DNA from 2 places in the Streptomyces sp. S6 genome. Region 2 is predicted to be linked to the other one. Evidence: predicted binding sites of a transcription regulator. Region 2 holds the regulator's gene; the other holds the start of a gene.
The links. The regulator HspR, encoded in region 2, represses chaperone genes until heat shock. The targets are predictions, from matches to a motif close to TTGAGNNNNNNNNNCTCAA.
Positions count from the first base shown of each region.

Region 1: lon (endopeptidase La) is a predicted target of HspR. The motif match lies at 3,146-3,164, and genes of this name have one in related genera.

Region 1 is NZ_JBTYMC010000004.1:52,427-67,260, reverse strand. Features, by position in the region: gene ACVNF4_RS01225 (sensor histidine kinase) at 1-207, opposite strand, end outside; gene ACVNF4_RS01220 (response regulator transcription factor) at 204-944, opposite strand; gene ACVNF4_RS01215 (spermine/spermidine synthase domain-containing protein) at 1,066-1,746, opposite strand; gene ACVNF4_RS01210 (rhomboid-like protein) at 1,925-2,716, shown strand; partial or broken gene ACVNF4_RS01205 (DUF5954 family protein) at 2,825-2,995, opposite strand; gene lon (endopeptidase La) at 3,187-5,607, shown strand; gene ACVNF4_RS01195 (MarR family winged helix-turn-helix transcriptional regulator) at 5,759-6,226, shown strand; gene ACVNF4_RS01190 (protein phosphatase 2C domain-containing protein) at 6,231-7,019, opposite strand; partial or broken gene ACVNF4_RS01185 (sensor histidine kinase) at 7,389-9,650, shown strand; gene ACVNF4_RS01180 (roadblock/LC7 domain-containing protein) at 11,513-12,010, shown strand; gene ACVNF4_RS01175 (DUF742 domain-containing protein) at 12,007-12,417, shown strand; gene ACVNF4_RS01170 (GTP-binding protein) at 12,398-13,039, shown strand; gene ACVNF4_RS01165 (styrene monooxygenase/indole monooxygenase family protein) at 13,054-14,301, shown strand; partial or broken gene ACVNF4_RS01160 (alkene reductase) at 14,256-14,588, opposite strand; gene ACVNF4_RS01155 (hypothetical protein) at 14,493-14,699, shown strand.
Region 2 is NZ_JBTYMC010000102.1:1,833-16,666, reverse strand. Features, by position in the region: gene clpB (ATP-dependent chaperone ClpB) at 1-1,409, opposite strand, end outside; gene ACVNF4_RS16725 (pyridoxamine 5'-phosphate oxidase family protein) at 1,549-1,962, shown strand; gene ACVNF4_RS16720 (hypothetical protein) at 2,119-2,454, opposite strand; gene ACVNF4_RS16715 (helix-turn-helix transcriptional regulator) at 2,824-3,771, shown strand; gene ACVNF4_RS16710 (hypothetical protein) at 4,191-4,823, shown strand; gene ACVNF4_RS16705 (helix-turn-helix transcriptional regulator) at 4,999-5,985, shown strand; gene ACVNF4_RS16700 (helix-turn-helix transcriptional regulator) at 5,982-6,977, shown strand; gene ACVNF4_RS16695 (helix-turn-helix transcriptional regulator) at 6,974-7,960, shown strand; gene ACVNF4_RS16690 (helix-turn-helix transcriptional regulator) at 7,923-8,954, opposite strand; gene ACVNF4_RS16685 (hypothetical protein) at 9,338-9,907, shown strand; gene ACVNF4_RS16680 (substrate-binding domain-containing protein) at 9,915-11,018, opposite strand; gene ACVNF4_RS16675 (heat shock protein transcriptional repressor HspR) at 11,290-11,736, opposite strand; gene dnaJ (molecular chaperone DnaJ) at 11,742-12,914, opposite strand; gene grpE (nucleotide exchange factor GrpE) at 12,948-13,580, opposite strand; gene dnaK (molecular chaperone DnaK) at 13,577-14,834, opposite strand, start outside.

The DNA.
Region 1 (14,834 bases), on a different contig from region 2:
GACGAACTGGGTGATCAGCAGCGTCGCGATCATCGAGAAGACCACGATGAACCGCAGCTCGGTCTTCGTGTGCACGGCGATCATCGACAGGCCGGTCGTGATCAGCACCGAGATGACGACGAGGGCACCGAGCTTGGTCTTGATCGAGAACGGCCGCATACCTGCCCAGGGCTCCCCTCTCGGCCCGCCCTCCGGCCCGCCGCTCATGGCGTCGGGGTCTCCAGCGCGTAACCGACACCGTGCACGGTGCGGATGCGTTCGGCGCCGATCTTCCGGCGCAGCGCCTTGATGTGGCTGTCGACCGTACGGGTGCCGGAGGCGTCCGCCCAGTCCCAGACCTCGGCGAGGAGCTGCTCGCGGGAGAGCACCGCGCGCGGGGTGTTCGCCAGGCACACCAGGAGGTCGAACTCGGTGGGCGTCAGGTGCACGTCCTCCGAGCGGACCCTCACCCGGCGCTGCGCGTGGTCGATCTCCAGCTCGCCCAGGCGCAGGATGCCCGAGCGGGGGGTCGCGGCGGCGATGGCGGCCCGCTCGACCCGGCGCAGCAGGACGTGCACGCGCGCGGCCAGCTCCCGCATGGAGAACGGCTTGGTCATGTAGTCGTCCGCGCCGACCCCGAGCCCGACCAGCATGTCGGTCTCGTCGTCGCGTGCGGTGAGCATCAGTACCGGGACAGGCCGCTGGGCCTGCACGCGACGGCAGACCTCCAGCCCGTCGAAGCCCGGCAGCATGATGTCGAGAATCAGCAGGTCCGGCTGCCAGGCCTCGGCCGTGTCGACCGCTGCCGGACCGTCTCCGGCCGTTTGCACGAGGAATCCCTCGGCGCGCAGTCGGGCCGCGATGGCGTCGACGATCGTCTGGTCGTCCTCGACGACCAGAACGCGGCGCTGAGCGCCCGGGGTAGCCGTCGTCGTGCCGTTCTGCGAGGTGTGTGTCTGCTCCATCGCCCGCCCCTGGGGTGCTTTCCGGAATCCGTGGGGTGATCCCATGTCTGCGCATGACTGCGACCGGCGCATGAATGATCGGCGCCAGGTGAGCAGCGTACGGGGAGTGACATCCGCATTGCTATCCAGGGCGGAGAGCGAGATGCACCACGTCCGGAACGCCTCGGGCAACGGGCACCTCTTCGGTACGCACCCCCCGGAACCCGGCATTCCAGAGGGTTCGCTCGAAGTCGGACGACGGTTTCGCCGACCACACCGCGAGTACGCCCCCCGGCGCCAACACCCGCGCGCAGCTTGCGAGTCCGGCGGGGCCGTACAGCCCGTCGTTGCCCTCTGTGACGGTCCATTCGGGACCGTTGTCGATGTCCAGACAGAGCGCGTCGAACGTGTCGGATGTCTCACGCAGGAAATCGAGGAGATCGGTGACGACGACGCCGGCGCGCGGATCGTCCAGGGCCGCCCTCGACACCTCCCCCAGGGGGCCGTCCGTGTGCCAGTCGAGGATCGCCTGCTCGCGTTCCACAACGGTGATCTTCGACCAGCCGGGGTCGGCGGTGGCGTGTGCGAGCGAGAAGCCGACGCCGAGGCCGCCGATCAGGAGGGCGGGGTGTTCCTTTTCGAGGGTCCGGCGTGCGGCGTCGATCAGGAGGCGTTCCGAGCGGCCGTCCGAGGTGTCCATCAGGAAGCAGCCGTTCGCGATGATCTGGAGGTGGGGGCCGTGTCTGCGCAACACGACTTCTCCGTAGGGGCCTTCGCGGCGGTCGAGGATCTCGGGGGGTTGCGGTGGCGTCGGCGAGGGCATCGGCCCATCCTGGCACTCTGGGGGGTGCGGGCCGACGGAATTTCACTGTCCGGGGTTGTGTTCGGCCCGTGCGTGAGCTTGAGAGGTTGCTGAGAATCCACTCCAACGTGGTCTGAGTCACAGACAGCGGGCATGTGGGGCGCGAAGGGTGTAGCCGAAACGGAAGGAGCGCCTCACGGTGGAACGTACCGAGACGGCTGAAACGCCGGGTGCCGAGGCGCCCGGGGCGCTGCTGGACGGGGTGCCGAGACAGCGAGGGGTGGCGGCTGCGGCTCCTGCCGTCGTTCCGGTGCTGGACGCGCCTGCCGCGGACACGCCTGTTCCGCGGGTGTGGCGGCTGCTGCCGACGCCCACCGGTACGCCGTTCACCTTCTGGTACGCCGTCCTGCTCGTCGTCACCTCGTACGTCGCCGACACGGCGGATCCCTCCTGGGTGGACGGAGTGCTCCAGGCGTCCAGCACGGACGTCACCCATCTGGTCCACGCGCCGGCGCTGGTGCTGGTCGCCAGCGCGCTGTGGGTGGCCGGGGGGCTCGGCTCGCCCTTCGTCGCCGTCTTCCTGCTGGTGCTGACCGCCCTCGAACGGCGTCTCGGGGGTGCGCGGACCGCCGCTGTCTTCCTCACCGGCCACGTCGTCGCGACCCTCTCCACCGAGCTGCCCGTCGGGCTCGCCGTCCTCGTCGGGCACCTGCCCGAGACCTCCCTCCACCGCTACGACTACGGGATCAGCTTCGGGGTGGCCGCGAGTGTGGGGGCGCTGTGCGGGGTGCTGCGGCCGTGGGTGCGGTGGCCGGTGCTCGCGGGGTTCGGGGGGCTGCTGCTCCAGGACCTCGCGAACATGACCGACCCGGTGAGCAACTGGGGGCATGTGATCGCGTTGAGCGTGGGGGTGGGGCTGTGGCGGTGGGTGCGGAGGTGGAACGCGGAGGGGGTGGCTGCGGGTGAGGTGGCCGGGACGGTGAGGTCCTGAAGCGGCGTTGAGCGGGGTGCGTCTTCGGGCCGTACCGGTCGACGTCGGAGGGGTGGGGGGTCTCGGGCCGTCCGGGCCCATGCGGACGACCCTCTCGACGCGGCAGACGCGGAAGTGCCGGCCGGCCTCGGTCGCCTCGTCGGCCCGGCCCGCCGCGCGGAACTCCTCGGCCGCCTGGGCGTACTCCGCCTCGCGGTCCTCGTCCTGCCGGTGCCGGAGCGGTCGGCGCAGGTTCAGCGGATCTGCCTGGTGATCGGTGCGGTCGGCGCACGCCGCCATCACGTCACCTGGTCCCCGGTCGTCCATCCCCTGGTCGTCGCCGCGCCCCCGGTGGAGGCACTGCGCCGCTGACACCCCGCCCGACCTGCGGAATCCGGCTGATCGCTGACGGCGAACACGGGGCTGGGAACATTCGGGTGGCCCCATGCATTGAGTCGGCATAGCTCAACTTGACTGCCGAAGGGGAGATCATGGCTTCGTCGTCCTCAACGCTCACTCTGCCGGTGCTGCCGCTCGACGGCGAGGTCGTGCTGCCGGGCATGGTGGTTCCGCTGGATCTGAATGACGCTGATGTGAGGGCCGCGGTGGAGGCCGCGCAGGCCGCCGCGCGCGGTGGGGCCGGAAAGCCGAGGGTGCTGCTGGTGCCCCGGGTGGACGGGAATTACGTGGGGACGGGGGTGCTCGGGACCGTCGAGCAGGTCGGACGGCTGGCGGACGGTGACCCGGGGGTGCTGATCCGAGGGCGCGCGCGAGTGCGGATCGGAGCCGGGACGACCGGGCCCGGGGCCGCGCTGTGGGTGGAGGGGACCCGGATCGACGAGGAGGTTCCGGAGCCGCTGCCCGGCAGCGTGACGGACCTCGTCAAGGAGTACAAGGCGCTGGCCACCGCCTGGCTGCGCAAGCGCGGCGCCTGGCAGGTCGTCGACCGCGTCCAGGCCATCGACGACGTCTCGGCGCTCGCGGACAACTCCGGCTACTCCCCGTTCCTCACCCTCGACCAGAAGACCGAACTGCTGGAGACCGGCGACCCGGTCGCCCGCCTCAAGCTGGCCACCCAGCAACTCCGCGACCACCTCGCCGAGCAGGACGTCGCGGAGACGATCGCGAAGGACGTCCAGGAGGGCGTCGACAAGCAGCAGCGCGAGTTCCTGCTCCGCCGCCAGCTCGACGCCGTCCGCAAGGAGCTGCGCGAGCTGAACGGCGAGTCCGAGGGCGAGGAGTCCGACGACTACCGCGCCCGCGTCGAGGCCGCCGACCTCCCCGAGAAGGTCCGCGAGGCCGCCCTCAAGGAGGTCGACAAGCTGGAGCGCTCCAGCGACCAGTCCCCCGAGGGCTCCTGGATCCGCACCTGGCTGGACACGGTCCTCGAACTCCCGTGGAACGAGCGTACGCAGGACGCGTACGACATCCAGGGCGCCAAGTCGGTCCTGGACGCCGAGCACGCGGGCCTGGAGGACGTGAAGGAGCGCATCACCGAGTACCTCGCCGTCCGCAAGCGGCGTGGCGACCGGGGCCTCGGCGTCATCGGCGGCAGGCGCGGGGGCGCCGTCCTCGCTCTCGTCGGGCCGCCCGGCGTCGGCAAGACGAGCCTCGGGGAGTCCGTGGCGCACGCGATGGGCCGCAAGTTCGTCCGCGTCGCCCTCGGCGGTGTGCGGGACGAGGCGGAGATCCGGGGCCACCGGCGGACGTACGTCGGCGCGCTGCCCGGCCGGATCGTGCGGGCGATCAAGGAGGCCGGTTCGATGAACCCGGTCGTCCTGCTCGACGAGATCGACAAGGTCGGCTCCGACTTCCGCGGCGACCCCGCCGCGGCCCTCCTCGAAGTCCTCGACCCCGCGCAGAACCACACCTTCCGCGACCACTACCTGGAGGTCGAACTCGACCTGTCGGACGTGGTGTTCCTCGCCACGGCCAACGTCCTGGAGGCCATCCCGGAGGCCCTGCTCGACCGCATGGAGCTGGTCCGCCTCGACGGCTACACGGAGGACGAGAAGGTCGTCATCGCCCGCGACCACCTGCTCCCGCGCCAACTGGAGCGGGCCGGGCTCAGCGCGGACGAGGTGACGCTCGACGAGAGCGCGCTGCGCAAGCTGGCCGGGGAGTACACCCGCGAGGCCGGCGTGCGCACCCTGGAGCGGTCCATCGCACGCCTGCTCCGCAAGGTCGCCGCCCAGCACGAACTGGGCGAGCGGGAACTGCCGTTCACCATCCGGGACGAGGACCTGCGCGAGCTCATCGGCCGCCCGCACCACGTCCCCGAGTCCGCCCAGGACCCGGCCGAGCGCCGGACGGCCGTCCCCGGTGTCGCCACCGGCCTCGCGGTGACCGGCGCCGGCGGTGACGTCCTGTTCGTCGAGGCGTCCCTGGCCGACCCGGAGACGGGCGCGGCGGGCCTCACCCTGACCGGTCAGCTCGGCGACGTGATGAAGGAGTCCGCGCAGATCGCGCTCAGCTTCCTGCGCTCGCGCGGCGCCGAACTGGAACTGCCGGTCGGCGACCTCAAGGACCGGGGCGTGCACATCCACTTCCCGGCGGGCGCGGTCCCCAAGGACGGCCCGAGCGCCGGTATCACCATGACGACCGCGCTGGCCTCGCTGCTCTCCGGGCGGCTGGTCCGCACCGACGTCGCGATGACCGGCGAGGTGTCCCTGACCGGGCGCGTGCTGCCCATCGGCGGCGTCAAGCAGAAGCTGCTGGCCGCCCACCGGGCCGGGGTGAAGACCGTCATCATCCCCAAGCGGAACGAGGCCGACCTGGACGACGTCCCGGCGGAGGTCCTGGAGAAGCTGGACGTCCATGCCGTGACGGATGTGCGGCAGGTGCTGGAGCTGGCGCTGACGCCGGCCGTGGCCTCGACTTCGGCTTCGTCGGAGGTTCCGGTGGCGGCGTGACGGCGTCATCGGTCGGTGCGGAGGCTCGGGTTCCCCTTCGGAGGGGCTCGGGCCTCCGCCCGTACCCGGGCCTGACAAGCCCCCTACACCGACCTGCGAAATACTGTCCGAGCCGCAGCGATGAGCAGGGCGAACGACAGGGAGCACCGAAGTGAGTGACGACGGTATCGGCGGCGTCGTGGGAGGGGCCGACCGGGAGTTCCTCTCGCTGGAGCGGGAGCTGACCGTGTTGCTGCGGCGGGCTCGGGCGAACCAGGGGGAGATGGCGCGGGAGGTCCACCCCGATCTGGAACCGGCCGCGTACGGGTTGCTCGTGCGGCTGGAGGAGACCGGGCGGCGCCGGGCGACGGAACTGGCCGCGTACATCGGCGTCGGGAAGGCGACGATGTCCCGGCAGCTGCGGGCGCTGGAGGAGCTGGGCCTGATCGCCCGCGAGCCCGACCCGGCGGACGGCAGGGCGTGGCTCGTCGACCTCACGGAGGAGGGCCGACGCCGGGTGAGCCGGGTCCGGGAGGCACGCCGCGCGATCTACGTCAGCCAGCTCGCCCACTGGGACCGCACGGAGGTCTCCGAACTCGCCCGGCTGCTCGCCGAGTTGAACGAAGTCATGCAGAAGTGACGTGCTACAGCTCGACGTACACGGCCGTCGCGTCGTCGTGCGTCTTGCTGCGCCCCAGGAACTCCCGTGCCTCGGCGTCCGCCGACTCCAACTCCCTTACGCGGCGCACGAGTCCGCTCGCACCCTCCTTGCGGAGACAGGACAGCAGGTCGGTCCAGTCGCCCTCGTGGAACTTCTCGGTCCAGCGGGAGGCGCCGTCGGACAGGCCGGTCAGTGAACGCACCTCGGCGCGGGACGCCCGTCCCGTCACCGCCCGCGCGGCCACCGACGGGTCGGCGGCGGCGGTGAAGAAGCCGCCCTCCTTGTTGCGGGCGCGGGCGTCGGTGACCTCGTCGGAGACGAGCAGCGCGCGGGGCAGCCGGGCCAGCCGGTCGTCGAGGACGGGGGAGACGGCGCCGTCCGGGGACTCCAGGAGGAGCGCCGCGTCGGACAGGACGAGGTACTCCACGACGTCGTCGTCCCAGCGGGCCAGGGCGACTGTCGCCTGTGGGGTGCGTGGGTGAGAAAGGTCACAGGTTTGTGAATGGGAGGTCGCGGTTCGGTGGATCGCCCGGGACAACGCCTCCGTCAGCGGAACATCCGGGAGGGAAACGGTCAGTTCGGTCAGTGCCCCGCCGAGCCGCGCCGTGTACCAGGGGACCGAATGCACACAGCCCGTCGCGCCGCGCGGCGGCGTCACCCCGTCCAGGACGACGAGTACACCCCCACGCCCGGCTGCGGGAACGCAGAGCGCGGCGAAATCCTCGTTGGGGCGGGCCGGATCGCCCGGCTCGGACACAAGTTCCGTACGCATCCCACCAGTCTGCACATATGTCGGTGCACGGGGGGTGAACGGCTCGCGATGATCGTCCCGTTGACGCTTCTTTGCAGGTCAGAAAGGTGATTTGGGAGGGAATCGCGTACTCCGGGAAGGCGTGGTGGAGCATCCTCCCAAAGCCCGGCGCCCGCGTCCAACCGGCGGTCGGGAGAGGGGGCCGGTGCGTGCCGGTGGAACTTGCCCGCCAACTCCCCTCCGATGTTCACTCCTTCGGGTGGCGGGTCAGGTGATGAGCGCTTCCCGCCCACCGGCACTGGGAGGGTCGGGAACCGTACCGGTTGTGCGCTGTTGTTGACCGAGCGTCATCCGGTCCCATGGGTACACGAATCAGGAATGCGAGCACCGGTGCAGAAGACGCGGCCTCGGCGCACAGAACAGTCGGCCTCCGAGGTTTCGGGCACGGGCGCGGAGCCGCTGCCTCCCGTCGGCAAGGGCCGTCGGACCCATGTGCGCAACCGGCTGATCATCGCCGTGGCGGTCGTCGCCGCCGCGATCGGCGCCGCCGGCGCTCCGTCCGTGCTCGCGCTCTCCGCCGAACTCAAGGACTCCCAGGAGCTGGTGACGCTCGCCGGGCAGACCCAGGAGGCGCTGGTCCTCGCGCACTCCCTCGCCGACGAGCGCGACCAGATCACCGCCTACCTCGCGACCGGCCGCGACAAGAAGAGCGCACCGGACCCGCAGATCACCGCCCGCGTCGACCGGCAGATCGGCGACCTGCGCGCCGCCGGGAACCTCCCCGCCGCCGTCGACGGCATCGCCACGATCCGCACGGGCGCCCTCGCCGGCAAGAGCACCCCGCTCCAGGCCCACGAGTCCTACACCAAGACGATCACCGAGCTGCACCGGCTCGCCGAGCGCCTCGCCCAGCAGACCCCGCCGCGCGCGGGCGCCGGAGCCTACGCCCTCACCGAACTCGACTCGGCCGTCCAACAGGCCGCCGCCGCACGGGGGTTGCTGGTCGCCGCCCTCGACGTCCCGGTGAGCGACAGCTACGACACCTCCGGCGCCGCCGAGTCGCGCGACGCGCTCAGCGCCGCCGCCCAACAGGCCCGCGTCCGCTCGGACTCGGCACTCGCCGACTTCCACGAGACCGCGCCGACGAGCATGACCGGCGCCTACGACTCGACGGTGACCGGTGGTGAGAACGACGCCGCCGAGAAGTACTTGACGGAGCTGACCGACCAACCGGTGCTGGACAACGGCGACTTGGACACCGACCCGGCGAAGGTGTCGGCCGCGCTCTCCGCCCGCATCGAGCTGATGCGCGGCGTCGAGGCGTCCCTCTTCGACCGGCGCACCAAGGAACTTGAGGTGCTCCGCGACGACGACGTGACCTCGCTGGAGGTGCGGGTCGCGCTGCTCGGGGCGCTGATGCTGGTCGCCGTCGGGGTCGCCACCGGGATGGCCCGCAGCCTCACCCGGCCGCTGTCCGCCGTCCGCCGGGGGGCCGCGCGGATCGCCGAGGCGGCGGAACCCGGCGCCGAGGAACCCGTCAAGTTCACCGGCCGCAACGACGAGTTCGCGCAGGTCGTCCGGTCCGTGAACGCGCTGCACGCGCACGCGGCCGGGCTGCACGAGCGGATCGGCACGCTGGAGGCCGACCGTAAGCACCTGGTCGGGCAGCGGCAGGAGATGGCCGACGCGCGCGCGGAACTGAGGGCCGAACTCGACGCCGCCACCGGGCAGTTGGAGCGGCTGCGGGCGTCCATCGGGTCGACCTTCGTCAACCTCTCGCTGCGCACCCTCGGGCTGGTCGAGCGTCAACTCGCCGTCATCGAGGGGCTGGAGGAGCGGGAGCAGGATCCCGAGCGGCTCGCCACGCTGTTCAAGCTGGACCACTTCGCGACCGTCATGCGGCGGCACAACGAGAACCTGCTCGTCCTCGCCGGGGCGCAGCACGAGCAGCAACACCCCGGTCCCGTACCGCTGGTGGACGTCGTGCGGGCCGCCGTCTCCGAGATCGAGCGCTATGAGCGGGTGCGGATCTCGTCGTTGCCGCCGCACGCCCACATCGCCGGGTTCGCCGCCGACGATCTGTCCCATCTCCTCGCCGAGTTGATGGAGAACGCGACGTCCTTCTCGCCGCCCGACCTGCCCGTCGAGGTCTCCGGGTGGCTCCTGGAGAACGGCGACGTCATGCTCTCCGTCCAGGACGAGGGCGTCGGCATCGAGTCCGCCCGCCGTGACACCCTCAACTCCCGCCTCACCGAACCTGACTTGGACACACCGTTCGCCGGTGAGGACGAGGAGGGGCTCGGCCTCTACGTCGTCTCCCGGCTCGCCCACCGGCACGCCGTCCGTGTCCGGCTGCGCAGCCAGAAGAAATCCTCCGGCACCGCCGCGGTCGTCGTCGTCCCGACAGCGGTCCTGTCCCCGGCCCCGGCCGGCGCGGTCCCGTCCGCCGAGACCGTCCCCCTTTCGGCCGCGGTGTCCCTTCCCGGCGCCGACGCCGAGGCCAACTCCCATGTCATCAATGGGCGTTCGCGGGGTGGGGATCTTGCGGTGGAGTTGGCGGAGAGGGCGATTCGGCGGGCGGGGGGTGGGGTTCCCAGTGAGGGGGCTGAGGGTGCGGACGGTGCTGGGGTTGAGGGTGAAGCTGGAATCGAGGCTGAGGTTGGGGCTGAGGTCGGGGTCGAGGCTGAGGTCGGTGCCGGGGTAGGGGCTGAGGTCGGGGTTGGGGGTGAAGCCGGGGTCGAGGCCGGTGCCGGTGTCAGGGTCGGTGCTGGTGCTGGTGCTGGTGCTGGTGCTGGAGCCGAGGCCGAGGTCGAGGTCGGTGCCGAGGTCGGGGTCGGTGCTGCGCGGGCCGGAGTTGAGGCCCTGGACGGGGAGTCCGCTGAGGGTGCCTTGCCTTCAGGGGGTGGTGCCACGTCAGAGGCCGATGTCACCGTTCAGGCCCGCGTCATGTCCGAGGTTGGCGGCGCGGGCGTCGTGGCGGTGGACGGTGCCGGACTCGGGGCGGGGCTCGGAGACGGTGAGGGGGAAGCGGTTGCGGCTGTGTCTCCCGAATCGTCCGCTGCTGTCGAGGGGTTCACCTCGGATGAACGGCCCGCTCCCGGTGATCGGGCTGACGGGGACGGGTACACCGGTGCCGAGTCTGGCGCCCGGTCCGACGGAGTCGAGCGCGTTGACGCCGAGCCCGACGATCGAGTCGGTGCTGAGCGCGTCAGCGTTGAGTCGGGCGGTGATGTCGTCCAGGCTGTGTCCGTGTCCGTGCCTGCTTCCGGTGATGGGGCTGACCGGGACGAGTACACCGGCGTCGAGTTCGGTGCGCGGTCCGACGGAGTCGAGCGCGTCAGTGCCGAGCCCGATGACCGAGTCGGTGCTGAGCGCGTCAGCGTTGAGCTGGGCGAGTCTGCTCTTGCCGAGCGCGCCAGTGTCGAGTCGGGCGGTGATGTCGTCCAGGCTGTGCCCGCTCCCGGTGATCGGGCTGACGGGGACGGGTACACCGGCGTCGAGTCCGGTGCGCGGTCCGACGGAGTCGAGCGCGTTGACGCCGAGCCCGACGATCGAGTCGGTGCTGAGCGCGCCAGTGTCGAGCCGGGCGGTGATGTCGTCCACACTGCGCCCGCTCCCGGTGAGCCGGGCGAGTCTGCCCCCGCCGAGTCCGTTGAGCTTCCCGTCTCCTCCGAGACGACCATGGCCCTCCTTCTCCCGCCCGCCCCGGGAGGGGAAACGGTCCCGCGCCCGGGATCTGGTGGCGGGGTGGACCTTGGTGCTGATCCGCGTGCGGAGGCTCCTCGGGAGGCTGACGTGGACGCGCGGGGCGGTCACGAACGGCGTCGGCGTCTTGACCGCCGAGCCGGTGCTGACGACTGGCCGGGTGCTGATCGCCGATCCGGCGCAGACCTTCGGCCCGGTGCTGACGACTGGCCGGGCGCAGACCTCCGTCCTGGCGCAAACCGCCGATCCGGTGCTGACGACTGGCCCGGTGCTGAGCAGCGGCCGGGCGCATTCCGCCTGCCGGGTACCGACCACCGGCCCGGTACCGACCACCGGCCCGGTACCGACCACCGGCCCGGTACCGACCACCGGCCCGGTACCGACCACCAGCCCGACGCCGACCGCCTGCCCGGCGCCGATCCGCGTGTCGGCGTCACCCCGCGAACTACCCCCCGCGTCGGCCCCGCCGTGGAACCCGCCCCCGCCTCCGCGGAGCACGCCCGTGCCGAAGGTGAGGAGCAGGTCACCGCGAAGGGGTTGCCCAAGCGGACGCCCAAGGTGAGTGCGCCGGAGGCGGTGGTGCGGCCGAGGGCGGGTGGGGTGGACGCGGAGGCGCTCAGGAAGAAGCTCGGAGGGTTTCGGCAGGGGGCCGTGGCCGGGTACCGGGACGCGGAGTCGGAGCTCGCGGAGGAGACGGTCAAGGTGGAACTGCCTGCCCAACAGGGGGAGTTGCCCGCACAGCGGGGGCAGCGCGGGGAGCCGGGAATCGCCGGGGAAGCCATGGGGGGCACAGTCGAGGAGGCAAGCAGTTGACCGCGCCCAGTACCTTCGGCCTGAGCAGCGAAGCCCGTAACCTGCACTGGCTGCTGAACAACTTGGTGGAGGAGGTCCCCGGCATCCAGTCGGTGGCCGTCGTCTCCTCCGACGGCCTGTTGCTGCTCTCCTCCGACCCGGGCCTCAACGCCCAGGCGAAGGAGGTGAGTTCACAGAAGCCCAGCGGCCCCAAAGGCTCCGCCGCAGACCTCGCGACGATCGTCTCCGGCATCGGCAGCCTCACCCTCGGCGCCGCCCGCCTGATGGACTTCGGCACCGCGAAGAACACGATGGTCGCGATGGACGACGGCAGCCTCTGCGTGATGTCGATCAGCGACGGCTCCCTCCTCGGCGTCCACGGGAACGCGGACTGCGACATGAGCGTCGTCGCCTACCACATGGCCCTGTTCGTCGGCCGCGTCGGACACGTCCTGACCCCCGAACTCCGCACGGAACTACGGAAGTCGCTGGAGGCGGAAGGGGGCGCCCGATGACCGACGGCAGGAAACAGCTCCCGACACGCGGCGGAAACCGCCGCCCCGCCCGCGTCCGCCCCTACTCCCTGACCGGCGGCCGGACCCGCTTCGGCCACGTCCTCCTCGTCGAGACCTTCGTCGCCGCTCTCGAAGCGCCGGAGGAACACAAGGAGTTGACGAACCGTCAGCCTGATCTCAGGGGCCTCCCGGAACTCGCCGCCATCATCGAACTCTGCCGCCGCATGCGCACGGTCGCCGAGATCGCCGCCTTGCTGCGCATGCCCCTCGGTGTGGTCCGGGTCCTGCTGAGCGACCTCGCGGACCAGGGGAAGATCCGGGTGTACGGCACCGGTACCACCCACGGTACGGGCCGCCCGGACCGCGCACTGCTGGAAAGGGTGCTGAGTGGACTCCGTCGTCTCTGATCGCACAACCTCCGGAAGATTATGGGGAGTTGATCCGGACGAGAACCTGAAATCCTGGCAGACGGACCGCACCCGCGCCCCCGTCGCCGCGAAGATCGTCGTCGCGGGCGGCTTCGGCGTCGGCAAGACCACGCTGGTCACGGCCGTCTCGGAGATCACCCCCCTCCAGACGGAGGCCCTGATGACGCAGGCGTCCGCCGCCACGGACGACCTGACCGCCACCCCGCAGAAGCTCACGACCACGGTCGCGATGGACTTCGGCCGCCTCACGCTGGACGACGACCTGGTGCTGTACCTCTTCGGCACCCCCGGCCAGCAGCGCTTCTGGTTCATGTGGGACGACCTGGTGCGCGGCGCGATCGGCGCGGTCGTCCTCGCCGACACCCGCCGCCTCAAGGACTGCTTCCCGGCCCTGGACTACTTCGAGAGCTGCGGACTGCCGTACGTCGTCGCCGTGAACCACTTCGACGGCACCGAGCGCTACGAACCCGACGACGTACGCGAGGCGTTGACGATCCCTCAGCGGGTGCCCGTCCTCGTCATGGACGCCCGCCGCCGCATCGCGGTCATCGACACCCTCCTCTCCCTCGTCGCCCACGCGCTCGACGAAACCCCCGAATAACGACCGGAGTTGGCATGCGGAAGATACTCGTGGTGGGGGCCGGCCAGTCCGGCCTCCAGCTCGCCCTCGGCCTCCAGAAGCACGGCTACGAGGTCACCCTGATGTCCAACCGGACGTCGGACGAGATCCGTTCGGGCCGCGTGATGTCCACGCAGTGCATGTTCCACACGGCCCTCCAGCACGAACGCGACCTCGGGATCAACTTCTGGGAGAGCCAGGCCCCGAGGATCGAGGGCCTCGGTGTCTCCCTCGCCGCCCCCGGCTCCTTCGACCCCGGCTCCTCCCAGCGCGCGATCGACTGGCTCGGCCGCCTCGACGGCTACGCCCAGTCCGTCGACCAGCGCGTGAAGATGGCCGGCTGGCTGGACACGTTCGCCCAGCGCGGCGGCCAACTCGTCGTCCACGGCGCCGCGGTGGGCGACCTGGACTACTTCTCCCGGACGTACGACCTCGTCCTGGTCGCCGCCGGCAAGGGCGAGCTGGTGTCGATGTTCGCCCGCGACCCCGAACGCTCCCCGTACGACGCCCCGCAGCGCTCCCTCGCCGTCGCCTACGTCCACGGCATGGGCCCGCGCCCCGAACACCCCGACACCGAGGCCGTCCGCTGCAACCTGGTGCCCGGCGTGGGGGAGTTGTTCGTCATGCCGACCCTCACCACCTCCGGCCGCGCCGACATACTGTTCTGGGAGGGCGTCCCCGGCGGCCCCGTGGACGCCTTCGCCGGCGTCCAGGACCCCGCCGAACACCTCGCCCTCACCCTGGAGTTGATGAGGACGTTCCTGCCCTGGGAGTACGACCGGGCCAAGGACGCCGAACTCACCGACGCGGGCGCCACGTTGGCCGGCCGCTACACCCCGACCGTCCGCAACCCCGTCGGTACACTCCCCGGCGGCGGGCTGGTCCTCGGCGTCGCCGACGTCGTCGTCGCGAACGACCCGATCACCGGCCAGGGCTCCAACTCCGCCGCGAAATGCGCTGCTTCCTACCTCGGCTCCATCCTCGGCCACGGCGAGAAGGAGTTCGACGAGGAATGGATGCGGGGCACCTTCGAGCTGTACTGGGACACCGCCCGGCACGTCACCAAGTGGACCAACGCGATGCTCGCACCGCCGCCCGAGCACGTCGTCAACCTCCTCGGCGCGGCAGGACAGTTGCAGCCCGCCGCCGACCGGTTCGCCAACGGGTTCGACGACCCCGCCGACTTCGAGGACTTCTTCTACGAGCCGGAGCGGACGGCCGCGTACCTCGCGTCACTGACCTGATCGTCGGCCAACTCCAGTACCGGATAGTCGAGATACCCCTTCTCGCCACCCGTGTACATCATCAGGGCGTCCCGCACCTCATTGAGCGGGGCGCCCTCCCGTATCCGGCCGACCAGGTCCGGGTTGGCCAGGAAGGCCCGACCGAGAGCCACCAAGTCAGCCCCGGCGGCGAGGAGTTGCTCGGCCGCCCCCTGACCGCCGTCGGCGGGGAGCGTCGCCCCGAGCGCAGGGTTCCCGATCAGCGTGCCGGGCCACAGGGCGCGCAGGCGGGGGAAGAGGGGGTGGTCGTGGTGGAGGAGTTGGTGGCGGAGCGGGCTCGGATCGACCGGTTGATCGCCGAACTCGCCTTGTCGCGTGAGGTGTTGGACGAGGCGATTGGGGCGGCTTCGGGGGAGTGAGGGGAGGGGAGGAGTGAGGGCGTCGGGGTGAGAGGGCAGGTGGGGCCGCGTTGGGGTGAGCGGGGTCGGGTGGGGCTGCGTTGCGGGCGGGCGAGGCGTCGATGTGGCTGATAGTGCCCCGCACCCTTTGCGCCC
Region 2 (14,834 bases):
GACTGCTTCTCCTTCTCCCAGCGGGCGTTGAGGCCGCGCAGCTCCTCCTCCTTGTCCGCGAGGTCGCGGCGCAGCCGCTCCAGGCGGTCCCGGGAGGCGGCGTCGGTCTCCTTGCTGAGGGCCAGCTCCTCCATCTTCAACCGGTCGACGGCGCGCTGGAGTTCGTCGATCTCGACGGGGGACGAGTCGATCTCCATGCGGAGCCGGGAGGCCGCCTCGTCGACGAGGTCGATGGCCTTGTCGGGCAGGAAGCGGGAGGTGATGTACCGGTCGGAGAGGGTGGCCGCGGCGACGAGGGCGCTGTCGGCGATCTGGACCTTGTGGTGCGCCTCGTAACGGCCCTTCAGGCCGCGGAGGATGGCGATCGTGTCCTCCACCGAGGGCTCGGCGACGAGGACTTGCTGGAAGCGGCGCTCCAACGCCGGGTCCTTCTCGATGCGTTCGCGGTACTCGTCGAGCGTGGTGGCGCCGACCATGCGCAGTTCGCCGCGCGCGAGCATCGGCTTGAGCATGTTCCCGGCGTCCATGGCGGAGTCGCCGCCCGCGCCGGCGCCGACGACGGTGTGCAACTCGTCGATGAACGTGATGACCTGGCCGTCCGACTCCTTGATCTCGGCCAGCACGGTCTTGAGCCGCTCCTCGAACTCGCCGCGGTACTTGGCGCCCGCGACCATCGCGCCGAGGTCGAGGGAGACGAGCCGCTTGTTCTTGAGGGACTCCGGGACGTCGCCCTTCACGATGCGCTGCGCGAGTCCTTCGACGACGGCGGTCTTGCCGACGCCGGGCTCGCCGATGAGGACCGGGTTGTTCTTGGTGCGCCGGGACAGCACCTGGACGACCCGCCGGATCTCCTGGTCCCGGCCGATGACCGGGTCGAGCTTGCCCTCGCGGGCGGCGGCGGTGAAGTCCGTGCCGAACTTCTCCAGCGCCTTGTAGGACCCCTCGGGATCGGCGGAGGTGACGCGCCGGCCGCCGCGCGCCTTCTGGAACGCGTCCAGCAGCTTCTTCGCGGTGGCGCCCTGCCGGACGAGGACGTCGCCGGCCTGGCCGCCCTTGTCGGCGATGCCGATCAGGAGGTGCTCGGTGGAGAGGTAGTCGTCCCCGAGGTCGGCGGCGCGACTCTGGGCGTCCGCGATCACGGCGAGCAGTTCACGGCTCGGCTGCGGCGGGGCCACCGTCGACCCCGTCACCCTTGGGAGGGAGGCGAGCACCTGCTCGGCCCCCTGGCGCACGGCGGCCTGGTCGGCCTCGACGGCGACGAGCAGGTCGGTGATGTTCTCGTTGTCCTGCCCGGCGAGCAGAGCCAGGAGCAGGTGTGCGGGGGTGAGGTCGGGGTGCCCCTCGGACACGGCACGGCTGCTCGCCGCGTTGATCGCGTCCCGGCTCCGGTTGGTCAGCTCTGCGTCCACGGTCGGGGTCTCCTCCTTGCGTCCTACGGGTACTACGGGCTCCGAATGTTGCTGACTTGAGCAACGTCCATAAAGTTGAGTCTATTCCACTCAAGGTGAGCCGGGGAGGGGAAACGGCGGGACCGGTTACATTCACGCCATGGCCGCATACCCCCAAGACCTGGACGCGCCGGACGACGCGTACGTCGCGTTCTGGCGCGAACACCACCTGTGCACCCTCACGACACCACGACCGGACGGCACCCCGCACGTCGTACCCGTAGGCGTGACGTACGACCCCGACGGCCGGCTCGCACGGGTGATCGCCAGCCGGACCAGCACGAAGGTGCGGAACGTGCTGGCCGCCGGGGAGGAGGGGGCGCGGGTCGCCGTCTGCCAGGTGGACCGGGCGCGCTGGGCGACGCTGGAGGGGGTGGCCGTCGTCCGCACCGAGCCGGAGCGGGTGGCCGACGCCGAGCGGCGCTACGCCGAGCGGTACGGGAGGACGCCGTCACCGAACCCCGAACGCGTGGTGATCGAGATCACACTGACGCGGGCCATGGGGCGGGGGTGACTCCAGAGGCTGGAGGGGCGCTTTCCGGCCAACCGGGGGATCGTCGTATGTCATGAGATGTCATGCGAAAACACAGCGGCGTCACCGTGTTCAGGTCACGGTGACGCCGCTGCGGGGGGAAGCACCTGAGCGATCTTTTACGACGGGGGAATCGCGTCAGGCACTGCGGGGGGTGGCTGAGATGGTCCGCGAGGTGGGGGGCTCCGCGTCCGTCAGCCTGTGGTCTCGTCGATCGAGGTTCACAAAGATCATTCCGTACCGGATGGCACACTGCACCGGCTGCGGCGCTCCACGGGGGCGCCGCAGGCACCGGTACGCCCGCACGTCGCCGTCCTCGTCCCGCGTGACCACCACCGGCTCGCCGAACACTGTCACCATCAGCGAGTCACCGTTGTGGGGGATGGCGGTGACCAGGTCGATGAAGTGCCAGCCGGAGCGGTAGGCGGTGGCCATTTCGCGGCGGAAGGAGCGGTCGTCGGGTGGGGTGGTCATGTCAGACTCCACTACCGTCGGCAGGAGAATCCGCCGGTGCGCCATCCACCACCGTATCGATCGCGTTCACCGCCACGGACGGCCAAGCGCTGTTCGCTCGAGTGTCGACCGACCTCCCGCTGAAGCCTCCCAGCACACCCAGGACTGCGACGGCGGAGAAAGCGGCGACAAGTATCGCGCGAAGCGCTCTGTTACGCATTGTCGGCTTCATCCTTACTTGAGATCCCCTTGTTCCCCCGTCGAGTACGACGATGGCTCATTCAGGCACGTGATGGCCACACAATCGATGCATCATGTTCCTGCACATTCAGGACCCTGGGGGGTGGAGATTTGGAGATGAATAGCGCAAAAGCGACACATCCCCACTCGATGACCAACCTGTGTGAGGAGGGAAGCAGGTTTTACGCCGCCGCTCTACGCACGGGGCGCATCGCGCGCGCGGACGCCGAAGCCGTTCCCTGCCTGATGGAGTTTTCCCTGCTCCACCCCGATCCGAACGATCCTGACTGGCTGCGGCCCATCTCTCCTGGAGCGGCCCTGGCGCGTCAGCTCGCTCCTCTGGAGCACGAGATCGCCGAGCGGCGCCGTTCGGTGATCCAGCTGACAGACCTGTTCGAACCCTTCATGTCCCTGAACACCCAGATCGTCTCCCCCAGCGACTCCATTGCCGTACTGGAGGGTGGAAAACGCATCAACGCCGCGCTGGACATGGCCACCGCCCAGTGCCGTACGGAGATGCTCACCGTCCAGCCCAGCGACCGGCTCCTCACTGAGCGAAGCCTCATCCAGGCGATGGAACGCGATCGGCCGATGATCGAACGAGGGGTGCAGATCCGTACGGTGTACCAGCACACCGCCCGCTATGCCCCCAGTCAGCTCGCCTACGCCGCACAGCTGGCAGACGGCAAGGCCGAATACCGCACCATCGACGAGCTTGTGGAGCGGTTGATCATCTGCGATGAGACTGTCGCCTTCATCCCAACCCGCGACGATCAGCAGGTAGCCCTGGAACTACGACACCCCGGCCTGATCCGGTACCTGGTCAAGGTCTTCGAGTTCATGTGGAACCGCGCGGTTCCCCTGACCGGCGGCACACCGTACGAAATCGCTTCCGACGGCATCACCGAGATCCAGTACTCGATCGCCAAACTGCTGGTGGAGGGGCATGTCGACGAGGCGATCGCCCGCCGTCTCGGGATGAACGTACGGACTTGTCGCGCTCACATCGCCAAGCTGGCCACCTCGCTCGGCAGCGGCAGCCGCGCCCAACTCGGCTACCTCATCGCCCAATCGGGCATCCTGGACCGGGAGCATTGAGGCTGAGAAAAGTAAGTCCCACGACGCTGCGGGAGGAAATAAGGAGGGCGACACACACTTCTGCGCCTTGGCCCGGAACCACCCCACCACCTCCACGCCGACCGGCGCCGACCGGCGCCGACCCTACGATGACCCCGAAAAGACGACATCACCCCCCGCTCGCCCACCCGGCGACGGCGTTCGGCCTCCGGTCGGCCACCTGCTTGCACCCCGAGACCGCCCGGCAGCCTTCGTACGACGGTGTCGCACCCCGCCGACGGGCCATCGCCGCACTCCTGGCGGAAGGCCGTACGGACGCCGTGATCACGGAACGTCCCGGCACGAAGCCCCGGGCCACCCGCGGACCCATCGCGAGACGCAACCGCCCCTGCCACCTCACCGGCGGGCCCGGACTCCTGAAGCAGAAGGAAGGCCGACACATGACGGTGCCGCACCCGCCCCATGGAGTGGAGGAACTGTGCGAGGCGGGCCTGGAGTTGTACACCCGGGCACTGCGTGAGGGCCAAGTCGCAGCGGGGAAAGTTGAGTTGCTGCCCTGCCTCATCGAAGCAGGCCTGCTGCAAACCGACTTGGCGAACGCACACCGGCTGAAGCCGGTGCCCCCCGCCGTCGCCCTGGCCCGCCTCCAGCGCGCGGCCGACGACGACATCGCCGAACGCCGCAGGCAGAGCGCGCGGTTGACGGAGACGTTCGAACCGCTCCTCGCCCTCGTCGTGCCGGACAACGGGACGACGGACGCGTTCGGCATCCGGCTGCTCAGCGGCCTGGACCGGGGCAGGCGCATCCGCACCCTCTACCAGCACACCCAGCGCCACATACCCGAAACCCTGGCCCGCTACGAGCAGTTGGGGGGAGACGTCGAGGCCCCCACCCTCGACGAGGTCACCGACCGCCTCTGGCGCCTCGCCACCCCCATGCACCCCCAAACGGTCCACCACCCCTCCCACAGCGGCGTCACCCCCCGCCAACGCGCCATCGCCCTCGGCAGCGACAGCCGCGCCCAACTCGGCTACCTCATAGCCCAGTCCAGATTCCTGGACCGGGAGCGGTGATGTGCGGGCCGCAGCGCGCCGTCACCACACCGAGGGCCCTCGTCCGGAGCCGCCCCTCGACGCACTCCGCTCACCAGGCGCCCCGCGCAGCCGTCCACCTGGCCCGGGGTAACGTCGCGAAGTCACCACAGCCGACCGCAGATCCCGGAATCCTGAGACTGGAGGAGACCGCCGTATGACGGCACCGCACTCATCTCACGGAGTGGAGGAGCCGTGCGAGGCGGTCCTCGCGCTCTACGGCCGGGCGCTACGGGACGGACAGGTGCCGGCCCGCGAGGCCGAGGCGCTGCCCTGTCTCGCCGGCACCGGACTGCTGCGTCCGGACCCCGAGGACGCCCTCCTGCTGCGGCCGGTGCCTCCCGCCCTCGTCCTCACCCGGCTGCTGCGCTCCGCCGACGACGCCATCGCCCACCACCGCCGGCACAGCGAGTGGCTCGCGGAGACGTTCGAACCGCTGCTGACCCTGGCCGGGCCGGACGGCGGCAGCACGGACGGCTCGGGGATCCGGCCACTGGACGGCTTCGGCCGGATCAACCTCGCCATCTCCGCGGCCATGGCCGACGTCACCGGAGAGATCCTCGCGGTCCAGCCCGACGCCCCCACCATGAGCGACGCGGCGCGGGCCGCCTCGCTGGAGCGCGATCAGGCCCTGCTCGACCGGGGCGGCCGGCTGCGTACGCTCTACCAGCACACCCAGCGCCACAAGCCCGCGGTCGTCGCACGGTACGAACATCTGCGCGGCGACGTCCAGGCCCGCACCCTCGACGAAGTCACCGACCGGCTCATCATCGTGGACCGCGCGGTCGCCTTCATCCCGGCGAACAAGGAACGCACCCTCGCCCTGGAGGTGCGCAACCCGGCGCTGATCCAGTACTTCACGATCACGTTCGACCGCTTCTGGCAGTTGGCGACCCCCATGCACCCCGAGGCCGTCCCGCACCCCTCACCGGGCGCCATCACCTCGCGCCAGCGCGCCATCGCCCGCCTCCTCGTCGAGGGCCACACCGACGCCGTGATCGCCGACCGCCTCGGCCTCAACATCCGCACGGCCCGCGTCCACATCGCCAAACTCGCCACCGCCCTCGGCAGCGACAGCCGCGCCCAACTCGGCTACCTCATCGGCGAGTCGGGCATCCTCAAGCAGAAGGAAACCGAAAGATGACAGCCCTCCACCCACCCCACGGCGTGGAGGAACTCTGCGCATCGGGAGCAGAGTTGTACGAACGCGCGCTGGACGAGGGAAACATCCCGGCGGCACAGGCGCAGACGGCCCCATGCCTGGTCGACATGGGCCTGCTGCACCCCGCCGTGGACGACCTGACCCGACTGGAGCCGGTCTCCCCCACACTCGCCCTGCACCGCATGCTCCGACGATCGGCGCGGCGCATCGCGGACGAGCGGCAGCGGGAGGAGCAACTGGCCGAGACGTTCGAGAAGTTGGTGCGGATCGACGCGGACCTGGCGGTGGCCGGCACCCCGGCCATCACCCTGCTCAGCAGCAAGGCCCGGATCAACCAGGCCATCACGGACGCCATGGCGGAGGCCACCATGGAGATCCTGACCATCCAGCCCAACATGAACCTGCACGGCACCGTCGCGGAGACGGCCCGCGCCGTGTCGGTCCTGCGGGACCAGACGGCACTCGACCGGGGCTGCCGCATCCGCACCCTCTACCAGCACACGATGCGCACCGCGCCCTCGATCCGGGCACTGTACGAACGGCTGCACGGCGACACGTCCTGCCGCACGCTGGACGAGGTCACGGACCGCCTGATCGCCGTCGACCGCACCGTCGCCTTCATCCCGGCGAGCGACGACAACAGCCTGGCCGTGGAGGTCCGGCACCCGTCCGTCGTCAAGTACCTGACGACGACCTTCGACCGTCTCTGGCGCCTCGCCACCCCTCTCTACCCCGAACCCGCCAGGGAGCACCCGGTGACCGACACGGTCACCCTCCGCCAGCGTGCCATCGCCGGACTCCTGGTCGAGGGCCACACGGACGCGGTCATAGCCGACCGCCTCGGCATGAACGTCCGCACCGCCCGCGAACACATCGCCAAACTCGCCGGCACCCTCGGCAGCGACAGCCGCGCCCAACTCGGCTACCTCATCGCCCGGTCCGGCATCCTGGACGAGGACGGCGATACCCGGTGAGCCACCAGGAACACGGCGCGGAGAAGCTGTGCGACGCGGGCACGGAGCTGTACAGCCGCGCCCTGCGGACAGGCTGGGTAACGGCGAGTGACGCCCAACCGGCGCCATGTCTCGTGCAGTTCGGCCTGCTGCACCCAACTCCTGACGATCTGGAGCGACTTGAGCCGGTCGCCCCGGCGGTCGCCCTGCATCGCCTGCTGCGTTTCACCGAGGACCGGATCGCGGCGGAGCGGCGCCGGGAGGCCGAACTGGTCGATTCCTTCGAGCCGTTGCTGCGGATCGAAGCTCCGACGACGCCGAAGACGTACGAAGGCACCGCCCTGCGGGTCCTGAGCGGCTCCCAGCGGATCAATCAAGGTCTCGACGAGGCGATCCTCGGGGCCACCGACGAGATGCTGTCCATCCAACCGCGCGTCGCCACACACAGCGTCGAACGCAAGGAACTCGCGCGGTCCGCCTCTCTGCGGCGGGACCAGGCCCTGCTCGACCGGGGCGGCCGGATCCGCACGCTCTACCAGCACACCCAACGCCACTCCCCCGGCGTGCTCGGCTATGCCGAACAACTCGACGGTGACGTACAGGTCCGCACTCTGGACGAGGTCACCGACCGCCTCGTCGTCGTCGACCGGACGGTCGCTTTCGTCCCCGTCGACTACGACCGCGACATCGCCCTGGAGGTCCGCCACCCGGCGCTCGTCAACCACTTCGCCACCACCTTCGACCGCCTCTGGCGCCTCGCCACCCCCATGCACCCCCAAACGGTCCACCACCCTTCCCTCAGCGGCGTCACCCCCCGCCAACGCGCCATCGCCGCCCTCCTCGTCGAAGGCCACACCGACGCAGTCATCGCCGACCGCCTCGGCCTCAACATCCGCACCGCCCGCGAACACATCGCCAAACTCGCCACCACCCTCGGCAGCGACAGCCGCGCCCAACTCGGCTACCTCATCGGCCAGTCGGGAATCCTTGGCCGGGAAGAGTGACCCCGCTCCGATACGCCTCGCCGCCCCCGAGCAGCCCGGCCTGGGCGATGCGCACGCCGAGTTGGGTGCGGCTGGCGGCGCCCAACGTCTCGGAGAGCCGGGCGATATGGGCCCGGCAGGTGCGGACGCTGATGCCCAACCGCTCGGCGATGACGGCGTCCTGATGCCCCTCGGCGAGGAGCGCGGCGATGGACTGCTCCCGGTGGGAGACGCCCTCGACGGTGGGGGCGGGGATGGGTGCGGCGAGGGGGATCGCCAGGCGCCAGAGGCGTTCGAAGACGGTGACGAGATAGGTGATGAGGGCGGGGTGGCGCAGTTCGAGGGCCATGGTGCGGTCGGGGTTGGCGGGGATGAAAGCGACGGCGCGGTCGAAGACCATGAGCCGGTCGGTGACCTCGTCGAGGGTGCGCGCCTCGACGGCGTCCCCCATCAGGTCCAGGTAAGTCAGCAGGCCCTGGCCGTGCCGGGCGACGTGGTTGTACAGGTCGCGCATCCGAACTCCGCGTGCCCGCAAGGACATTGCGCGGTGCAGCCCCTCGGAGAGCTCGTGCTCGCGCCGGATGCCGCCGGGCTGGACGGTCAGCACCTCGGTCGTGCACGCGTCGGTCGCCTCGTCCAGCGCCGCCTGGATCCGGGAGGCCCCGTCCAGCACGCGCAACGCCATGCCCTCGCCGGAGACGCTGACGGGACCGCCGAGTCCGGCGTACCACTCGAAGGCGGCGACCGCCGCGCCCATCCGTCGCCGGCTCGCGCTGACCTCGTCGTACAGGCCGTGCAGCAGGCGGGTCATGACCTCCTGCGGAGCGGTGGGGACGAGCCAGTCCATGTCGTCGGGATCGGGGTGGAGCAGGGCGAGTTCGAGAAGGCACGGCGCCTGTCCGGCGTCGGCGCGCGGGATCCGGCCACGGCGCACGGCACGGGAGTAGACGCGGTCACCGGCCTCGCAGAGCCGGTCGGCACCGTGCGGATGGTCCTCCGTCCCGTGCCCGGTCATCGTCCATCCCACCCCCGCACTTCGCTCTTCCGCAGCGCAACTATGCGGGGCGTCCGCCCGGCTCCGCAACACGGCGCCGCTGGCCGAGCGACCTGAAATCCCCCGGTATGTGGCCGTTTCGACCCGCCTCCGCCCCTCGCACTGCAACAAGCTGACGGTGGTGCACCGTACCCACTCAAGGCATCGTGGAACCGCTGCACCCCGGGTTGCCGCTCACCCGGGAGACCCGGCCGGACGCTCCCCGTCCGGCCGGGTCCACCATGCCCTGGGAGAGCGCCTGCACTCCGTGTGGACCCGTAGTACCGGCGAGGGACGTCCCGTAGTACCGGCGAAGTGCGCCCCGTAGTACCGCCGCCCCCTCCCCACCCCCCACAATCCCCGGTATGGCGAACCGAGGCGCACGACCCGTAACCCTCCCCCTGGCCCTCCTCACCCTCCTCCTCACCACCAGCTGCGACACAGGCTCCCCCAGCAGCACCTCACCCGAGGCCACCACCCCCGCCGCCCCCACCCAACCCCCTTCCCGCCCCCACCAGGACGGCCACCTCGTCTTCACCGTCCTCTCCCTGCGCTGCGGCATCCCCGGCGTCACCGGCACCCACAGCGACGCCGCCCCCTCCGGCCAGTTCTGCTCCGCCCGGCTCCGCGTGGACAACCCCAGCGCCGACTTCCACACCTACGCGGTACGGGACCAGCGCCTGGAGGGCGTCACCGGCCGCGCCGCCCGCCCCGACAGCTTCGCCATGGCCGTACGCCGCCAGCACGACTCCATCTCGATCGGCGGCCACTCCCTTGTCGAGGTGGAGCTCTGGTACGACGTCCCCCTGAACGCGAAGGTCACCGGCCTACGGGTCACCGGCGACCGCGACCCGGCGAACTGGATGGCGACGACGCCGGCGGCACACGCACCGGACGGCCTGGTGATCCCCATGAAGCCCCTGATGGGCTGGTGACCCCGTACTACTTGAGACCGACCGCCTGACAATCCGACTCGAACTTCGGCGTGCAGATCTGCGCGACCGTATAGATCCCGTCCGCCACGACCGTCGACTTCACCTTGTCCTTGGTCATCGCGACCACCGTCACCAACTGCGCCGGAATCTTCTTGTCCGTCGGGCTGTCCACCTGGTCCCGCGTCAGGGAGTCGAACATGACGGACTTGCCCTGGATCTTGGCGACGGCCATCTCCGCGGCGGCGGCGGCCATCTCCGGGTACGGCTTGTAGACCGTCATGTACTGCTTCCCGCTGAGGATCCGCTGCACGGCCGACAGCTCCGCGTCCTGCCCGGTGATCGGCGGCAGCTTGTTGACGCCCGCGTCCTCCAGCGCCTTCAGCGCGCCCCCGGCCATCGCGTCGTTCGCCGAGTACACCCCCGCGATGTTGTTCTTGCCGATCTTCCGGATCGCCTGCTCCATCTCGGACTGCGCGAGATCCGGGCTCCACTCGTCGGTGTCGTAGGTGGCCGCGATGGTCACCCGCCCGTCGATCTCGCCGAGCGCGCCCGCCTTGAACTGCCCCGCGTTGGGGTCGGTCGGCGAGCCGTTGATCATCACGATCTTGTCGGAGGTGCTGGCGTTGCCGATCGCCTCGACGAGCGTGCGCCCCTGCACCTGCCCGACCAGCTCGTTGTCGAAGGAGACGTACGCGGCGATCGGCCCCTCGGCGAGCCGGTCGTAGGCGATGACGGGGATGCCCGCGTCCTTGGCCTTCTCCACGGTGCTCGCGATGCCCTTGGAGTCGACCGCGTCGAGGAGGATCAGGTCCACCTTGTCGCTGATCATCTTCTCCATCTGCTGGACCTGCGTCGCCGCCTTCGCCGCCGCGTTCGCGTAGACCGTCCGGCCCTGCTTGTCCGTGAGCTCGGCGATCTTCGCCTTGATGATGGGGTAGTCGAACTGCTCGTACCGGGTGTTGGTCTTCTCCGGCATGAGCACGCCCACCGTGAGGTCGTTGCCCTTCGTCGGGGTCGCGTCGGCCGATTCCCCCGTCGCGTCGAGCATCCCGCATCCGGCGAGCGAGACGGCCATCGTGGTGGCGACGACGGGTATGAAGATACGACGCATGCGAGGGCTCACTTCAGGTGACGTTCCGGAGCGGGTACGACTACTTGGACCCAGATGTCCCAAAGACAACGCGGCCCGCTCCCACACAGTCAAGAAGAATCACTTAACGAGATGGCAACATCACACTGCGCTGAAGTGACAACAACACATGGAGACGACTCCCCCGCATCTCCAACTCCCTTCACACGCTCGCCACTTGAGAAGCCCGAAAGGGCCCGGAGTCACAGACTCCGGGCCCTTTCGAAGGCATTCGTCCCGCTGAAGGCGGTTTTCAGTCCTTCGGCTTCTTCGGCCGCCAGACCACCAACGCACTGGTCTGCTGCACCTCCTGGTACGGCACCAGATCCCGCCGGTACGACGCGTGCACCGCGGCCTCGCGCTGCTGCATCGCCGCGGCGGCGCCGTCGAGCGCCGACTCCAGCTCCGTCACCCGGGACTGGAGCGCGGCGACCTGGTTCTCCAGTTCGATGATCCGCTTGATGCCGGCCAGGTTGATGCCCTCGTCCTGCGACAACTGCTGCACGGCACGCAGCAGTTCGATGTCACGGGCCGAGTAGCGGCGGCCCCGCCCGGCCGTGCGGTCCGGGGAGACCAGGCCGAGACGGTCGTACTGCCGCAGGGTCTGCGGGTGCAGACCGGAGAGCTGGGCCGCCACCGAGATGACGTAGACCGGGGTCTCCTCGGTCAGTTCGTACGGGTTGCGCCGGCGGCCGTCCATCACTCTCATGCTCCCTTCGCGGCCTCGAACAGCTCCTCCCGCGGGTCCTCACCCGCGGTCGCCTCGCGATACGCCTCCAGTGCGTCACGAGCCTTCCCCGTCACGTCCTTCGGGACACTCACCTCGACGGTGACCAGGAGATCCCCGCGGGTGCCGTCCTTGCGGACCGCGCCCTTCCCGCGCGCACGCATCGTGCGCCCGTTGGGCGTGCCCGGCGGCAGCTTCAGCGTCAGCGCGGGCCCGCCCAGGGTGGGCACCTTGATCTCCCCGCCGAGCGCCGCCTCCGCGAACGTGACCGGCACGGTCACCGTCAGATTGTCGTCCTTCCGCCCGAAGACGGGGTGACTTCCGACATGGACGACGACGTAGAGGTCGCCCGCCGCGCCGCCCCGCTCACCGGGGCCGCCCTTGCCGCGCAGCCGGATGCGCTGCCCGTCCGTCACCCCCGCGGGGATGCGGACCTGCATCGTCCGCGAGGACTTGGCCCGGCCGCTGCCGTGGCAGTCCTCGCAGGGCTGCTCGGCGATCAGGCCGCGCCCCTTGCAGTCGGGGCACGGGTCGGTGAGCGAGAAGCCGCCGCCCGAGCCGCGCGCGACCTGTCCGGTGCCGACGCAGGTCGGGCACACACGCGGCGTGCCGTTCTTGTCACCGGTGCCGGAACACGCCTTGCAGGCGGCCTGGGAGGTCATGCGCAGCGGGACGGTCGCCCCCTCGATGGCCTCGGTGAAGCTGAGGGTCACCTCGGTGTCGATGTCCTGCCCGCGCCGGGGCTGGGTGCGGCCCGCGGTCGTGCCGCCCCGGTTGAACAGGCCCCCGAAGACGTCCCCGATGCCGCCGCCGAAGCCGCCCTGGCCGCCACCGCCCTGGCCGCCTCCGAAGAGGTCACCGAGGTCGAAGTTGAACGAGCCGCCCGCACCCGGGCCCTGGCGGTAGCCGCCGTTGCCGAACAGGGCGCGCGCCTCGTCGTACTCCTTGCGCTTCTTGGGGTCCCCGAGGATGTCGTTCGCCTCGGAGATCTCCTTGAAGCGCTCCTCCGCCTTGGCGTTGCCCTTGTTGGCGTCCGGGTGGAACTCGCGCGCGAGCTTGCGGTACGCCTTCTTGATCTCGGCCTCGGTGGCGTCCTTGGGGACGCCGAGGACCTTGTAGAAGTCCTTCTCGATGAAGTCCTTGGTGCTCATCCTCGACGTGCCCCCTTCCGCTCGTCGTCTGCGTCAGCCCTTCTCAGGGCCGTTGTCCTTCTCGTCGTCGGCCTCGTCCTCGGCCTTGACGGTCTGCGCGCCGGGCTGCGGTTCGGCGACGGCCACCCGCGCGGGGCGGATGGTGCGCTCGCCGATCCGATACCCGGGCTGGAGAATCGCCACGCACGTCGTCTCGGTGACGTCCGGCGCGTACGAGTGCATCAGCGCTTCGTGGATCGTCGGGTCGAAGGGCTCGCCCTCCTTGCCGAACTGCGTCAGCCCCATCTTGGCGGCTGTCGTCTCCAGCGACTCCGCGACGGACTTGAATCCGCCGACGAGTTCGCCGTGCTCCCGCGCGCGGCCGATGTCGTCGAGGACGGGCAGCAGCTCGGTCAGGAGGTTCGCGACGGCGATCTCCTTGACCGCGATGCGGTCCCGCTCGACCCGGCGGCGGTAGTTCTGGTACTCGGCCTGGAGGCGCTGGAGGTCGGCGGTGCGCTCGCCGAGAGCGGTGCGCACCTGGTCCAGCTCAGCCACCAGTCCTGCGGTCTGGTTCGCGTCCCCGGCCGGGGCCGCCTCCTTCTCGGGGGCGGCCTTCGGCTCGGCGTCGTCGGCGCCGGAGGGGACGTCGGGCTTCTCCTCGAAGCCCGGAGTCTCCTCCGTCACGCGGCACCGCCCTTGGGCTTCTCGTCGTCGACGATCTCGGCGTCGACGACGTCGTCGTCGGCCTTGGCGCCCGCGCCCGCCGCGCCTTCCGCACCGGCCGCGCCCTGCGCCGCCTGCGCGTCCGCGTACATGGCCTGGCCGAGCTTCTGGGAGACCGCGGCGACCTTCTCGGTGGCGGTGCGGATCTCGGCGGTGTCGTCGCCCTTGAGCTTCTCCTTCAGCTCGCCGAGCGCGGCCTCGACCTCGGTCTTGATCTCGCCGGGGACCTTGTCCTCGTTGTCCTTGAGGAACTTCTCGGTCTGGTAGACGAGCTGCTCGCCCTGGTTGCGGGCCTCGGCGGCCTCGCGGCGCTTGTGGTCCTCGTCCGCGTACTGCTCGGCCTCCTGGCGCATGCGGTCGACTTCGTCCTTCGGCAGCGAGGAGCCGCCGGTGACGGTCATCTTCTGCTCCTTGCCCGTGCCGAGGTCCTTCGCGGTCACGTGCATGATGCCGTTGGCGTCGATGTCGAAGGAGACCTCGATCTGCGGGACACCGCGCGGGGCGGGCGGCAGACCGGTCAGCTCGAACATCCCGAGCTTCTTGTTGTACGCCGCGATCTCGCGCTCGCCCTGGTAGACCTGGATCTGGACGGAGGGCTGGTTGTCCTCGGCGGTGGTGAAGATCTCGGAGCGCTTGGTCGGGATCGTGGTGTTGCGCTCGATGAGCTTCGTCATGATGCCGCCCTTGGTCTCGATGCCGAGGGACAGCGGGGTGACGTCGAGCAGCAGGACGTCCTTGACCTCGCCCTTGAGGACACCGGCCTGGAGGGAGGCGCCGATCGCGACGACCTCGTCCGGGTTGACGCCCTTGTTGGCCTCACGGCCGCCGGTCAGTTCCTTGACGAGCTCGGCGACGGCGGGCATGCGGGTGGAGCCACCGACGAGGACGACGTGGTCGATCTCGCTGAGGGAGATGCCGGCGTCCTTGATGACGTTGTGGAACGGCGTCTTGCAGCGCTCCAGGAGGTCCGCGGTGAGCTGCTGGAACTGCGCGCGGGTCAGCTTCTCGTCGAGGTGCAGGGGGCCCTCGGCGGAGGCGGTGATGTACGGCAGGTTGATCGACGTCTCGGAGGACGACGACAGCTCGATCTTCGCCTTCTCGGCGGCCTCGCGCAGGCGCTGGAGGGCCATCTTGTCCTTGCCGAGGTCCACGCCGTGGCCCGACTTGAACTGCTGGACCAGGTAGTCGACGACGCGCTGGTCCCAGTCGTCACCA